Regions from separate parts of the Rhizobium sp. PL01 genome, predicted to be linked through region 3. Evidence: riboswitches for the same ligand, from Rfam matches in the RefSeq annotation. Region 3 holds a riboswitch; each other region holds the start of a gene.
What was found. Region 3 has a riboswitch for cobalamin ahead of nrdH (glutaredoxin-like protein NrdH). Riboswitches for the same ligand answer to the same signal wherever they lie in the genome.
Positions count from the first base shown of each region.

Region 1: another riboswitch for cobalamin. It lies ahead of R6X40_RS02830 (CbtB domain-containing protein); the one in region 3 lies ahead of nrdH (glutaredoxin-like protein NrdH).
Region 2: another riboswitch for cobalamin. It lies ahead of cobU (bifunctional adenosylcobinamide kinase/adenosylcobinamide-phosphate guanylyltransferase); the one in region 3 lies ahead of nrdH (glutaredoxin-like protein NrdH).

Region 1 is NZ_JAWQUM010000001.1:605,000-609,462, forward strand. Features, by position in the region: gene R6X40_RS02815 (glucoamylase family protein) at 1-597, shown strand, start outside; gene R6X40_RS02820 ((2Fe-2S)-binding protein) at 634-1,491, shown strand; gene R6X40_RS02825 (CbtA family protein) at 1,536-2,306, opposite strand; gene R6X40_RS02830 (CbtB domain-containing protein) at 2,499-2,675, opposite strand; cobalamin riboswitch at 2,723-2,993, opposite strand; gene R6X40_RS02835 (EAL domain-containing protein) at 3,259-4,463, shown strand, end outside.
Region 2 is NZ_JAWQUM010000001.1:896,683-901,145, forward strand. Features, by position in the region: gene R6X40_RS04130 (chloride channel protein) at 1-1,726, opposite strand, end outside; cobalamin riboswitch at 1,870-2,270, shown strand; gene cobU (bifunctional adenosylcobinamide kinase/adenosylcobinamide-phosphate guanylyltransferase) at 2,445-2,969, shown strand; gene cobW (cobalamin biosynthesis protein CobW) at 2,973-4,037, shown strand; gene cobN (cobaltochelatase subunit CobN) at 4,144-4,463, shown strand, end outside.
Region 3 is NZ_JAWQUM010000008.1:124,023-128,485, reverse strand. Features, by position in the region: gene metE (5-methyltetrahydropteroyltriglutamate--homocysteine S-methyltransferase) at 1-519, shown strand, start outside; gene R6X40_RS19245 (acyl-CoA thioesterase) at 516-1,214, shown strand; cobalamin riboswitch at 1,474-1,697, shown strand; gene nrdH (glutaredoxin-like protein NrdH) at 1,958-2,179, shown strand; gene nrdI (class Ib ribonucleoside-diphosphate reductase assembly flavoprotein NrdI) at 2,208-2,624, shown strand; gene nrdE (class 1b ribonucleoside-diphosphate reductase subunit alpha) at 2,594-4,463, shown strand, end outside.

The sequences.
Region 1 (4,463 bases), on a different contig from region 3:
CTCTTTATCCACTTGTTCTCACATGCGTGGATTGATTTTCGGGGTATCCGCGACGCGGCTGTCGCGGCGCATGATACGGACTATTTCGAAAATACCTGTCGCGCGATTGCTGTCCAGCGCGACTATGCGATCGCCAATCCCGGCGGATTTACCGGCTATGGCGCCGATACATGGGGGCTGACATCGTGCGACGGCCCGCAACGCCCGCGCCGTTTGCAGGACGGACGGCGCCAGCAGTTTGCCGGTTATGCTGCACGCGGTGCGCCGCTCGGGCCGGACGACGGCACGATTGCGCCCTGGGCGCCGCTTGCATGCCTGCCATTCGAGCCTCAGGCTGCGATGTCGGCGACACGGCATATGCTGTCGAGCTATCCCGATGTTATCGACGCAGGACGCTTTCTGGGCAGTTTCAATCCAAGCGTTCCCGGCAAGACGGCGGAGGGGTGGCTTAACAACCGCAGCGTTGGTCTCGACCAAGGGCTGCTGGTGATGATGATCGAAAACCATCGCAGTGGCATTTACTGGAACCTGCTGCGTGAAACGCCGGTTATCCGGCGTGGCCTTAGACGGGCAGGCTTTTCCGGCGGCTGGCTTTAAGGTACACGGGCTGCCAGGAGATAACGGGCGGCCCCTGTGGACGAGAACCGAGATTCAGGCAGTTTTAAAGAGGATGATGGAAGACAGGCAGATGCCGCCATCGCCTGGCAGGCGGAGCATTTTCCGCAGGTCGCTGTGTCTCGGGAACGGGAAGGTGGTGGTTTTCTGCAGGTCACCGAGGCATGGCACGGTGATGGCGATATGGTCGAGTGCCTGCTTGACTATCAGAACCGCTTTGCCACCGGGATGGATGACCGCGTCAAAGGCGCCCATCTCATTTCCTTCTACAGCCACCATCTAAGCATAGCGGCTGCAGCAATTTATTTGCGGACAGGGCTGGTTGCTGACCTGCGCCCGGATCGGCTGACGTTCCGGTTTGAACCTATCGTTCCGCATGACCGCGTTCCACCGGTGGAAATTTGCCCGTCGGGTGTCTGCCGCTTTCATTTTCGCTTCGCAGGCTTTACCCGCATTGACCACTGGGCGGTGCTTTTTCACGATATGTTCGTCGAAAGCTTCATTCCGGTGATCGAGGCGCTGCAGGGCCGGACCGGCCTATCCCCGGTCGCACAGTGGCGGCTGGCTGCTGATGGCATTGCCGGCGCTTTTCTGGAGGTCGGCGCGGCCTTGGGCGAAGAGGAATGCGCAATGACTGCAGCCCTTGCCATCATCAACCGGACGGGCTCGCCACTCTCGTCCGACGTTGTGCGATACACTAGGCTCGACGCCGTTTGCGCTGGCGTTGCGGTCGAGCGTATCTTCCGGCTGCGAAGCGGCTGCTGTCTCAACTATCGAACAGAGGGTGGGGATTTCTGCGATGTCTGCGTGCTTCTCGACGAGGAGACGCAAAAAAGCCGCCTGCGTGCCCATGTCGAGCGCACCGGCGGCTTCTGATCGCCGCTACCGCGCAAGCAGTGCCTGCGCGGTAGAGATAGGGCTCAAGCCGATTTCAGAAACCGGTCGTTCAGGTATCCCGAGATCACACCGAGCACGATCCAGAATGCCAATGTCGTTGCCAAGGCGGCGACCGCGAACTCTGCACCGAGAACAGCCGGAACCGGGCTCGAAATGTCAGACGGCTGCGGCGCGCCGTAGACATGAGGTGCTGCGATCAGGACAAGACCGATGATCTTCGCAAGGATTTCACCGCGCAAGACGATGAGATAAAGGCCGGCGACAGAGAGAGCGATGGTCGCGATCCACCAGATCTGCCGGTCATGAAGATCGGCGGCGGGGAAGCCCGGCAACTCCGGCGGCAGGCCGATGGCGGGCAGAAGGTGAACCGTCAACCAGCCGCAGGCCCCCCAGAGAGCACCGTTGCGCAACGTAATCGGATAGTTGAAGGCAAGGCTGGCACCCGCGAGCAGCAGACCAAAGCCTGCGCCGGCCACGAGATTGGCGAGCAGCGTCCCAGAAAAGCGGCTCATGCCGAACATGATGCCGCCCTCATCTTCGTGCTCCCCCTCATGTGCGTAAGCGGGCGTGATCGGTGAGAGTGCCGACAGCATATCGCCGATCACCGACGACCGGTCGAGCGAGGAGTGCTGCTGGCTTTCTGTGCCAGCCGGCGGTTCGGCTGCTGGTTCCTTGACTTCATATTCCTCGGCATGAAGGATGAGCGGGACCACGCGCAATTCCTGCGCCGCCGTCATGAAGACGCCCGCAATCAATCCAGCCACCAATGCGGCCAGAAGTGTTTTGACAATCATTTGATACCCCCAAGTTCAAGCGGAGCAGATCTATCGTTGGTGCCCAACGCTTGTTGTGTTTCAATTCCCATGCGAAAAAATCGCCCAATGCCGAAGCAGGGGCGCACTTCATCGCCGCGTGATTTCCCGATGAAATCCGCGATCCTTGTTGTCGATGTCGTGCGGAAAGCGCAGGGCCTTCCACAGCCTACATCAATGGCAGGGGAAGCCGTAGGAATGGCGAACGTCGTGTGCGGTGTCATGCAGCACGGCGGAATTGGCAAGGCCGGCACCGAAAACCAGGAAGCCGCCGATCAACAGGGCGAGAATAGCGGTCGTGATGCGGTCGTTGAGAGAAAGCGGAACGCTTGAAACTGTAGTCGTAGCCATGACAACCTCCGTGATGGCGCGTGGGAAATATCCCACCCAATTGGGCACCATGCCCTTCATCAACCGGCAGGTTTCCTGGCTCGCGGCGTCAGGCGCTTTCGCGCCAAGGAGCCTGCCTCACCTTCCCGGGGCAGGGGCACAAGGCCCGTCGCCGCAGTGGCTTCTACCGGATGAACGTACCGGCATGACAAACTCTGACCGCTCTACAGTCGCGGGGTCGGCCGTGATAAAGATGCCCAGAATGGGTCCATCCGTCACGTTCCCATTTACTCCCCGAAAGCACCTCGCTCCCAGAGAACCAATTGATGCAATGATGATTATGCCGCTGCCCCGGTCATGTCAATTCAACGCTGCGACCTCCAGTAGCGCATTGCCGCCTTCGATTTTTGCGTTCCCCGTCGAAATTCGATATGCAAGATGTCGTTAAAAGCGCCTAAGTTGCAGATGGTTTATTTGAAGCAACACTTAATGGTTGATTGTTTTGAAAAATGCTCTTCTCTTCCAATGGAACAATAGTTCTTTAGGAACCTTGGTGTAGAATGCGGCGGCGCTGAAACGCGAAGAATCCTTCATAGAGAAAACCATGAAAGCGGCGAGGTCCGAACAGGAATTCCAGAATATTCTTCGCCGCTTGGGAATTGCGCTTGACGCTTCTCAGATCGGTGTGTGGGAGCACGATACGCAGAAAGACGAAGTCGTCTGGGATCTGCAGATGCACCGGCTCTACGGAACCGGAAAGACGCAAAAGCGCGTCAAGGCGGAGGTATGGATGAACGCGATCCATCCCGATGATTTTGCCCAGGCCCAGGCCGATTTCGACAAGGCGATCGCAGCCAAGGATGTCTATTCCTCGGAATACCGGATCGTTCTGCCCAACGGTGAAATCCGCTACCTTCGGTCTCGCGCCTATTGTTTCGAGGAAAACGACAATATCACCCTCATCGGGGCCGAATGGGATGTCACTGCCGATGTATTGCTCAATCGCGAATTGCGGCGGCAGAAGGCGATTGCCGAAGCGCGCGCGGTTGCTCTTGAAGCGAGCACCGGGCGGATCGAATATGCGGCCGAGCACGATTACCTGACAGGGCTTCCCAATCGCCGGTTTTTCGACCGGCGATTGGGCGAGCTTGCCAGCGATACCGGACTGGAAAAGCTGGCAATCCTGCACATCGGTCTCGACCGGTTCAAGCAGATCAACGATACCGCCGGCCATTCGGCCGGAGACGATGTCTTGAAATCCTGCGCCAAGCGGATTGAAGCAGGCGTGCCGAAGAACTCGTTCATTGCGCGGGTCAGCGGAGATGAATTCGCGGTTCTGATTGCAAATTTTACGTCGCTGGATGATCTCAAAAGCCGGGCAGAGCGGTTGACGCAGCAATTGAAACAATCGGTTTGGCACAATGACGAGGAGTTGCGTACTGGCGGGTCGATCGGGGTCGCCGCTGCCAGCGGCCGCCATATCGCCGGGCTTCTGGCCGAGTCCGATATTGCCCTTCACCGCGCCAAGAAACTCGGCCGGGGGCGGGTTGAGGTGTATTCGGCGCAATTGAAGGCGCAACTCAACAACGAGCAACGGGTCGGCAGGCAATTCGCTCATGGACTGGAGAAGGGTGAATTCATTCCCTACTATCAGGCGCAGATCGATGCCCGCACCCGGCGTGTTGTCGGGATGGAGGCTCTGGCGCGCTGGCGCCATCCGAAGCGCGGACTGATTCTGCCGGGCGAGTTCATCAAGGTTGCGGGTAATCTCGGCCGGCTGGACGATCTCGATTCCGCAATATTGAAAGC
Region 2 (4,463 bases), on a different contig from region 3:
GGCTTTCTGTCAGCAGGCCGACGACGCGCCGTTCGATGAGGTTGTTGACCACGGCCAGCGCATCGCTCTCCGTCGTGTCGAACAGGGCGGCCGCCTGCTTGGCATTCATATTTGGCTGCAGGAAGTCATTGGCAAGCCGGATGAAGCCGGAGAGGTCCTGTCGCTCTTCGGTGGCCTCGATGGGGCTGGCATAGATTTCGGGCACCTGAATGATGCCGGCATATTTTGCGCCATCGACGACGACGACCCGTTGCGTTGACCCCAGCGGAAAGTCGCGGCGGAAATCCTCCAGCGATGCCTGGATATCGATCGTGCGGACATCGGTGCGCATCAGACGGCCGACAGTGAGGTTTCTGATCCAGCCGACATCATGGGCGCTGCGGATACTTTCGCCGCGCAGGTGGAAGCGCCATGTGGCGAACGAGTAGCCGAAGGTGGTTCGCACGACCAGCGATGAGGTGATCACGGCTGCAAGAACGAGGACAGTGATCGGAAAGTCGCCGGTGATCTCCAGCGCCAGGAAGGTCATGGTCAGCGGACCGCCGATGACGGCGACCGCCAGCGAGCTCATGCCGACGACGGCATAGATGACCGGTGTCAGCGTCGCGTGGGCAAAGATGTAGGGCGCGGAAAAGGCAAACAGCTTGCCGAGCAGCGCGCCCATGAACAGTGACGCGAAAAACAGGCCGCCGCGAAAACCGGAGCCGATCGATACCGCCGAGGCGAGCGATTTCAGCAGGAACAGGCCGATCAGCATCGGGATTGCCGGCGAACTGGCGAGATTGAGGTGCAGGGCGCCGTGACCGGCTGAAAGCACCTGCGGAGAGACGAGCGCCAAAAGGCCGACGACGATGCCACCGAGCGCGGGGCGTATGGGAGCGGGGATTGAGCTGCGGCGGGCAAGCCCCTCAATCAGCGAGACGCCCTTCATCAAAAGGATGCCCATGCCGGCGCAGAAGCAGCCGAGCAGCAGCGCCGGCAGATAGTCGGCCGGAACGACCGCGCCGAACTGGCCGACATCGATGGTGAAATCGCCAGCATAGAGCCATCGAGCGACGAGGTTGGCAACCAGGGCGGAAACGATGACGGGTGTCAGCGACACGATCGTATAGGTGCCGATGATCAGCTCGAAAGCATAGAAGGCGCCGGTCAGCGGGGCATTAAAAGCGGCAGCAATGGCACCGGCAGCGCCACAACCGACCAGGGTGCGCAGGTCCGAGCGGCGAAGCTGCAGCGAAATGCCAAGCTTGGAGGCAATGCCTGACGCAAGCTGCGTGTAACCGGCCTCAAGCCCGACGGAGGCGCCAAAACCATTGGAGATCAGGTTCTGGACTGCGACGATAATGCTGTCTGTCAGAGAAAGGCGGCCGCCGTGCAGCGCGTTTGCTTCAATCGGGTCGACCATCGGCTTCTTGCGCCACGACGCCAGCAGGATCATCACCAGGCCAAGGATGATGCCGCCGACGACCGGCGCGATCAGTACGGAAATTTCGCCCTGAAGATCGCTCGCGCTCAGGCGCTGGTCATCTGAAATTCCAAAAATCAGGCTGTGCATGCGGCTGGAGATGATGCTCATCGCCGTCACGGCGAGGCCTGACGTGATACCAACAATGACGCCCGCCACCACCAGTCCGAGTTCACTTCGCCGTGCAAAGGCCCGCATCCGCCCGATATCGAAAAGCAGCGAGAGATAGCCGAGCCGCCGCAGGTCGAGTTTCGGTATAATTTTCATCTTCATCGCCTGGCCATCCTGTCTCTGCGCCGTCCTAAAAGGCATGGCATGGGAGATCAAGTGAAGTCTTGCCGAAGCCCGACCTAACCATGGGGCGGGAGATAGTGCCGCAATTGACTTGATCCAGGTGAGCGCCTAATCATCAGCCATTGGATGGTTCCCGGTATGCGGTTGCATGCTGGGAGTAAATGGGAATGCGACGGGCCGGACCCAGACCGGGCGTCCTTATCGCAGCCGACCCCGCGACTGTAGAACGGTCAGGGTTCGCCATCCGGGAAAGCCAAGCCTCCGGACTGTGCGCATTTCGCGGCAGCGGCAAGGATCGGCCCAACCGGAAAAGCCACTGGAGTGGCATCACGATCAGCCGGGGCCGGACGCCTCTAAGTCTACGAATCGTCCACCTCTTCGTGATGTCCGTCGATTGCGACAGCGCAATCTGGCGCAAAACACTCCGGGAAGGCGAGGCGAACCCGTTCGTGCCCCTTGAGGGTGCGTGGCGCCGTGAGCCAGGAGACCTGCCATCCTCAAGGGCCCCATCTTAGCTTGGGGTTCGCCCGATCCAGGGAGAGACACTCCCGATGCCAGCACGGAGGTTGTCATGGCACTATCATCCCGTTCCCGGAACGGCCCATCTTGCGTTGCCGCAAATCCCGGTTTGCGTTGCCCAGGGATTGCACTTTCTGCCGGCTTACGCTGAGGCCTGGATCATTCCATGACATCGATACAGTCAGGCAGCGTGCTGGTTCTGGGCGGCGCGCGTTCCGGTAAATCCGCCTTCGCCGAGAAACTTGTCAAGGCGTCGGCTCTCGACATGCATTACGTCGCGACCGGAAGGGCGTGGGACGGCGAGATGCAGGCAAGGATTAGCGAACATCGCGATCGCCGCGGGGGGGATTGGCAAACCCATGAAGAGCCACTTGACCTTGCCGCCTGCCTGGAGGCGATCGACGCACCCGATCGCATCATTCTGATCGATTGCCTGACCCTGTGGGTCACCAATCTGATGATGGAAGAACGCGATATGGTCGCTGAATTTGAAACACTCGCGGCCTATGTGCCGCAGGCCAAAGCCCGGCTGGTGTTCGTTTCCAACGAGGTCGGGCTGGGCATCGTGCCGGAGAACCGGATGGCGCGCGACTTTCGCGACCATGCGGGCCGGCTGCACCAAATCATTGCGGAGATATCCGCAGACGTCTATTTTATCGCGGCTGGATTGCCGCTGAAAATGAAGGGTTGATCCATGACCACCGAAAAAGCCGCCCACGGTAAGATCCCGGCCACTGTCATCACCGGTTTCCTCGGCGCCGGCAAGACGACGATGATCCGCAACATCCTGCAGAATGCCGGCGGCCGCCGCATTGCGCTGATCATCAACGAGTTTGGTGATCTCGGCGTCGATGGCGATGTCTTGAAGGGCTGCGGCGCAGAAGCCTGCAGCGAGGACGATATCATCGAGCTGACCAATGGCTGCATCTGCTGCACCGTCGCCGACGATTTCATTCCGACCATGACCAAGCTTTTGGAGCGCGAGAACCGCCCGGACCACATTATCATCGAGACATCCGGTCTGGCGCTACCGCAGCCGCTGATTGCTGCCTTCAACTGGCCGGATATCCGCACCCAGGTGACGGTTGATGGTGTCATCACCGTTGTTGACAGCGCCGCCGTTGCCGCCGGACGGTTTGCTGACGATCATGACAAGGTCGATGCGCTGCGCGTCAACGACGACAATCTCGATCATGAAAGCCCGATCGAGGAATTGTTCGAAGACCAGCTGACCGCCGCCGACCTGATCATTCTCAACAAGACGGATCTGCTCGATTCGACCGGCCTTGCCTTTGTCCGCAACGAGGTTTCGTCGCGCACCAGCCGCAAGCCAACGATGATCGAGGCGAAGAACGGCGAGGTTTCCGCTGCCGTGCTGCTCGGCCTTGGTGTCGGTACCGAAAGCGACATCGCCAACCGCAAATCCCATCACGAGATGGAACACGAGGCAGGCGAGGAGCACAGCCATGACGAGTTCGACAGTTTCGTCGTTGAATTGGGCTCGATTGCCGATTCGGCAGCCTTCATCGAAAAGCTGAAGCCGATCATTGCCGAGCATGACGTGCTGCGTCTAAAGGGCTTTGCGGATATTCCCGGCAAGCCGATGCGCCTGCTGATCCAGGGTGTCGGTGCCCGCATCGACCAGTATTTCGACCGCCCCTGGGCTGTAGGCGAAGTGCGCCGCACTCGTCTGGTCGTCATCGGCCTGCATGACATGGACGAAGCAGCCGTACGCGCTGCCATCGCAGCGGCGATTTGAAAATGATGAGCGCGGCATATCTCCCTCTATCCTGCCGGACACTTCCCCTCGAGGGGGAGATGTCACGTCGTGACAGAGAGGGGTATTGCCGCCCTCGAGGAATATCATGCATCTCCTCCTAGCCCAGAAGGGCACGATCACTGACGGCGAGGAAGCGATTGACCTTGGTCAATCGCCAGCCGACATCCTGTTTCTTTCGGCTGCCGATACCGAGCTTTCGTCGATTGCCGGTGCGCAGCGCACGCGTGGGGCCGGATCGACCCTTCGGGTGGCAAGCCTGCTGACGCTCAAGCATCCGATGTCGGTCGATACCTATGTTGAGCGCACGGCACGCCATGCCAAGCTCATCATCGTGCGGCCGCTCGGTGGCGCCAGCTATTTCCATTATGTGCTGGAGGCGCTGCATGCGGCGGCTGTCACCCATAA
Region 3 (4,463 bases):
GCAGGTGCGGCGATGATCCAGATCGACGAAGCGGCCCTGCGCGAGGGACTGCCGCTGCGCCGCGCGGAGTGGAAGGCCTATCTCGATTGGGCGGTAGAGAGCTTTCATCTTTGCTCGACCGGCGTGCCGGACGAGACGCAGATCCATACGCATATGTGCTACTCGGAGTTCAACGACATCATGCCGGCCATCGCTGCCATGGATGCCGACGTGATCTCCATCGAGACCTCCCGGTCTAAGATGGAGCTGCTGACGGCGTTTACCGGGCGTGGTTATCCGAACGAGATCGGACCGGGCGTCTACGATATCCATTCGCCACGTGTGCCGAGCGTCGCGGAGATGGTCGAACTCCTCGATAAGGCAAGCGAAGGGCTGGTTGCAGGACAGATCTGGGTCAATCCGGATTGCGGCCTGAAAACGCGCAAATGGGAAGAGGTCAAGCCGGCACTCGTCAACATGGTTGCCGCAGCCGTGGAGCTGCGTACCGGTCTTGAACGCCGCCGTGCAGTCAACTCATGACGCCGATTGCAAAGCAACACACTGCGCCGGGGGATTCCCCGGCGCAGACCCGGCTCATCGATCTGGTTTTCCCCGGTGACACCAATCATGACGGCACATTGTTCGGCGGCGCCGGATTTGCTCTGATGGACCGGATCGCCTTCATCGCGGCCACGCGCCATGGACGTGTCCCTTTCGTGACGGCCTCCTGCGACCACGTCGATTTTCGCGCGCCTGCCCGCATCGGGCAGCTGGTCGAACTGGTGGCGCGGCCGGTTCGGGCCGGGCGGCGATCCTTGACCGTTGAGGTGGAGATGATCACCGAGGACCTGATCGGCGGCGAGCGGCACCTGTGTACGCGCGGATCGTTTGCCATGGTGGCGATGCCGGACGGCGACAAGCCGGATTGGCACGTGCCAGCGATTGCAGCAGAGGTGTCGGAGCCAGCCGGCACCGAACTCAGAATGACGGATATCGTCTTTGCCGATCAGGCCAACAGCTTCGGCAAGATGTTCGGGGGAGACGCCCTGGCGGCAATGACCAAGGCTGCCTTTGTCGTAGCGTCCCGGCACAGCCGCATGATCACCGTGCTTGCCTCGTCGCGGCGGGTGGATTTCAAGCATCCGGTCCCCGTCGGCTCTATCATCGACATGGTCGCCGGGATCGTCCAGACCGGCAGGCGTTCGATCACTGTCGCGGTTGAGCTTTGGGCGTAGACATTGCTCGACGGCAGCCGGAAACTGACGGCGCGCGGCGAGTTCGTCATGGTATCGGTCGGCCCGGACGGCCGGCCAGTGACCGAGGCGCGTGGCTCATAGCGGAAACCAGAACGGCTGTCCCCGGCGATGGCCCCGTTTATCCACAGCCGATTGCCGTCCCCGGTATTAACTCCCCATTATCCACAACGCCGCAAAAATTATCCGCCACGGAGCGGGTTTCCGGCATCTACACATTGACGTAATTTTCACATCGTATACTATATCTAGTGTTCAAGGTTCCTCTGAATTGCAAGGTTTGGAGGCTAAGAGGGAATACGGTGCGCTTGGCCATTCTGGCCGGACAAAACCGGAGCTGCCCCCGCAACTGTAAGCGGCGAGCGTCTGTTTCATTTCAAGTCACTGAAGCATCAGTCTTCGGGAAGACGGAATGGACGCCACGACCCGCAAGCCAGGAGACCTGCCTTAAACAAAACGTCCACGGGCGGGGTGCCCGGAAGGTCGCGTGATGTGCAGCGGAATGACTCCGCTTTGTGTTGCGTTCTTCCGATGTCCGCCAAACAGGCTTCGGGTGAAAGCATGTCAGTCAATCGAATTCGCAGACCTCAAGACGTGGGATCGCGATCGGCGGCGCAAGCCTAACCTCTCGCAAGCATCGCAATACAAGACCTGACGATCGGATCCGCGTGCAGCGGCTCGGAACCTTTCGTGCGCCAGCAACATCACAGACCACGAGGAACGTCATGAACATTACCGTCTACAGCAAGCCTTCCTGCGTCCAGTGCACCGCGACCTATCGCGCGCTCGATCGCGAAGGCATCGACTATCAGATCATCGACATTTCCAAGGACGAGGACGCCTTCGCAAAGGTCATCGGCCTCGGATACCAGCAGGTTCCGGTCGTCATTGCCGGGCAGGACCATTGGGCCGGATTCCGTCCGGACAAGATCAGCGCGCTTTCCTGAGCATGGCCTGAGCACGGATTGAAAAGCGATGGGCCTGATCGTCTATTATTCCAGTCTTTCGGAAAATACCCATCGCTTTGTCGCCAAGCTCGGTCTGAAATCGACCCGCATTCCCGTCAGCAGTGGCGGGGAAACGCCCGACGTGCGCGAGCCTTTTGTTCTCATCCTGCCGACCTATTGCGGCGATGACGGCAAGGGCGCGGTTCCCAAGCAGGTGATCCGCTTTCTCAACAATGCGGACAACCGATCCCTCATCCGGGGCGTAATCGCCGCCGGCAACAGCAATTTCGGCGAGACATTCGGTCTCGCGGGCAATGTCATCTCGGATAAATGCCGGGTGCCGTACCTCTACAGGTTCGAGCTTCTGGGTACGGACGAGGACGTCGCCAATGTCAGACATGGATTGGAACGATTTTGGACGTCTCAACGCTCGAACGCCCTTTGAAGGCGACGGAAACCGCGATTGACTATCATGCGCTGAACGCGATGCTGAACCTCTATGACGACGAGGGGAAGATCCAGCTGGACAAGGACCGGCTGGCCGCCAAGCAGTATTTCCTCCAGCACGTCAACCAGAACACCGTGTTCTTCCATAACCTGCGAGAGAAGCTCGATTACCTGGTGACCGAAGGGTATTACGAGCGCGAAGTTCTCGACCAGTATTCGTTCAACTTCGTGCGCGATCTGTTCGATCATGCCTATGACAAGAAGTTCCGCTTCCCGACCTTCCTCGGGGCGTTCAAATATTACACCAGCTACACGCTGAAGACCTTTGACGGGAAGCGCTATCTCGAGCGCTACGAAGACCGCATCTGCATGGTGGCGCTGGCGCTGGCGCAGGGCAACGAAGCGACTGCCCGCGACATGGTCGACGAGATCATTTCCGGCCGCTTCCAGCCGGCAACGCCGACCTTCCTCAATGCTGGCAAGAAACAGCGCGGCGAGCTGGTTTCCTGCTTCCTGCTGCGTGTCGAAGACAATATGGAGAGTATCGCCCGCGGCATCAATTCGGCGCTGCAGCTGTCGAAGCGCGGCGGCGGCGTTGCCCTGTCGCTCACCAACATCCGCGAGGCCGGTGCACCGATCAAGCAGATCGAAAACCAGTCGTCCGGGATCATTCCGGTGATGAAGCTGCTGGAAGACAGTTTCTCCTATGCCAACCAGCTTGGCGCGCGCCAGGGGGCAGGGGCCGTCTATCTCAACGCCCACCATCCCGATATCATGCGCTTCCTCGATACCAATCGCGAAAATGCTGACGAGAAGATCCGCATCAAGACGCTGTCGCTCGGCGTCGTCGTTCCCGATATCACCTTCGAACTGGCGAAGAACAACGAGGACATGTACCTGTTCTCGCCTTACGACGTGGAGCGCGTCTACGGCGTGCCGTTCACAGAAATCTCGGTAACGGAAAAGTACCGCGAGATGGCGGATGATGCCCGGATCACCAAGAAGAAGATCAAGGCGCGCGAGTTCTTCCAGGTTCTTGCCGAAATCCAGTTCGAGAGCGGCTATCCCTACATCATGTTCGAAGACACGGTGAACCGGGCCAACCCGATCGCCGGACGCATCACGATGAGCAACCTCTGCTCGGAAATCCTGCAGGTCAGCGAAGCCAGCGAATATAACGATGACCTGTCCTACAAGCACATGGGCAAGGACATTTCCTGCAATCTCGGCTCGCTGAACATTGCGGCCGCAATGGATAGCCCCGATTTCGGCAAGACCATCGAAACCTCGATCCGGGCGCTGACTGCCGTTTCCGACATGAGCCATATCTCCTCGGTCCCGTCGATCGAGAAGGGTAATGACGATAGCCATGCCATCGGTCTCGGTCAGATGAATCTGCACGGCTATCTCGCCCGCGAGCGCATCTACTACGGCTCGGAAGAAGGCGTCGATTTCACCAATATCTATTTTTACACAGTGACCTACCATGCCGTGCGCGCATCAAACCGGATCGCGGTCGAGCGTGGAGTAAGCTTCAAGGGCTTTGAGAACTCGAAATATGCCTCTGGCGACTATTTCGACAAGTATACGCAAGCTGAATGGATGCCCGCGACCGAACGTGTCAGGGAACTGTTCGCAACGGCCGGTATCGATATTCCAACGCAGGAAGACTGGAAGGCACTGAAAGAGGCGGTCATGACAACGGGCCTTTATAATCAGAACCTTCAGGCCGTGCCGCCGACCGGATCGATCTCCTATATCAACCACTCGACATCCTCGATCCATCCGATCGTCTCGAAGATCGAGATCCGCAAGGAAGGCAAGATCGGCCGCGTCT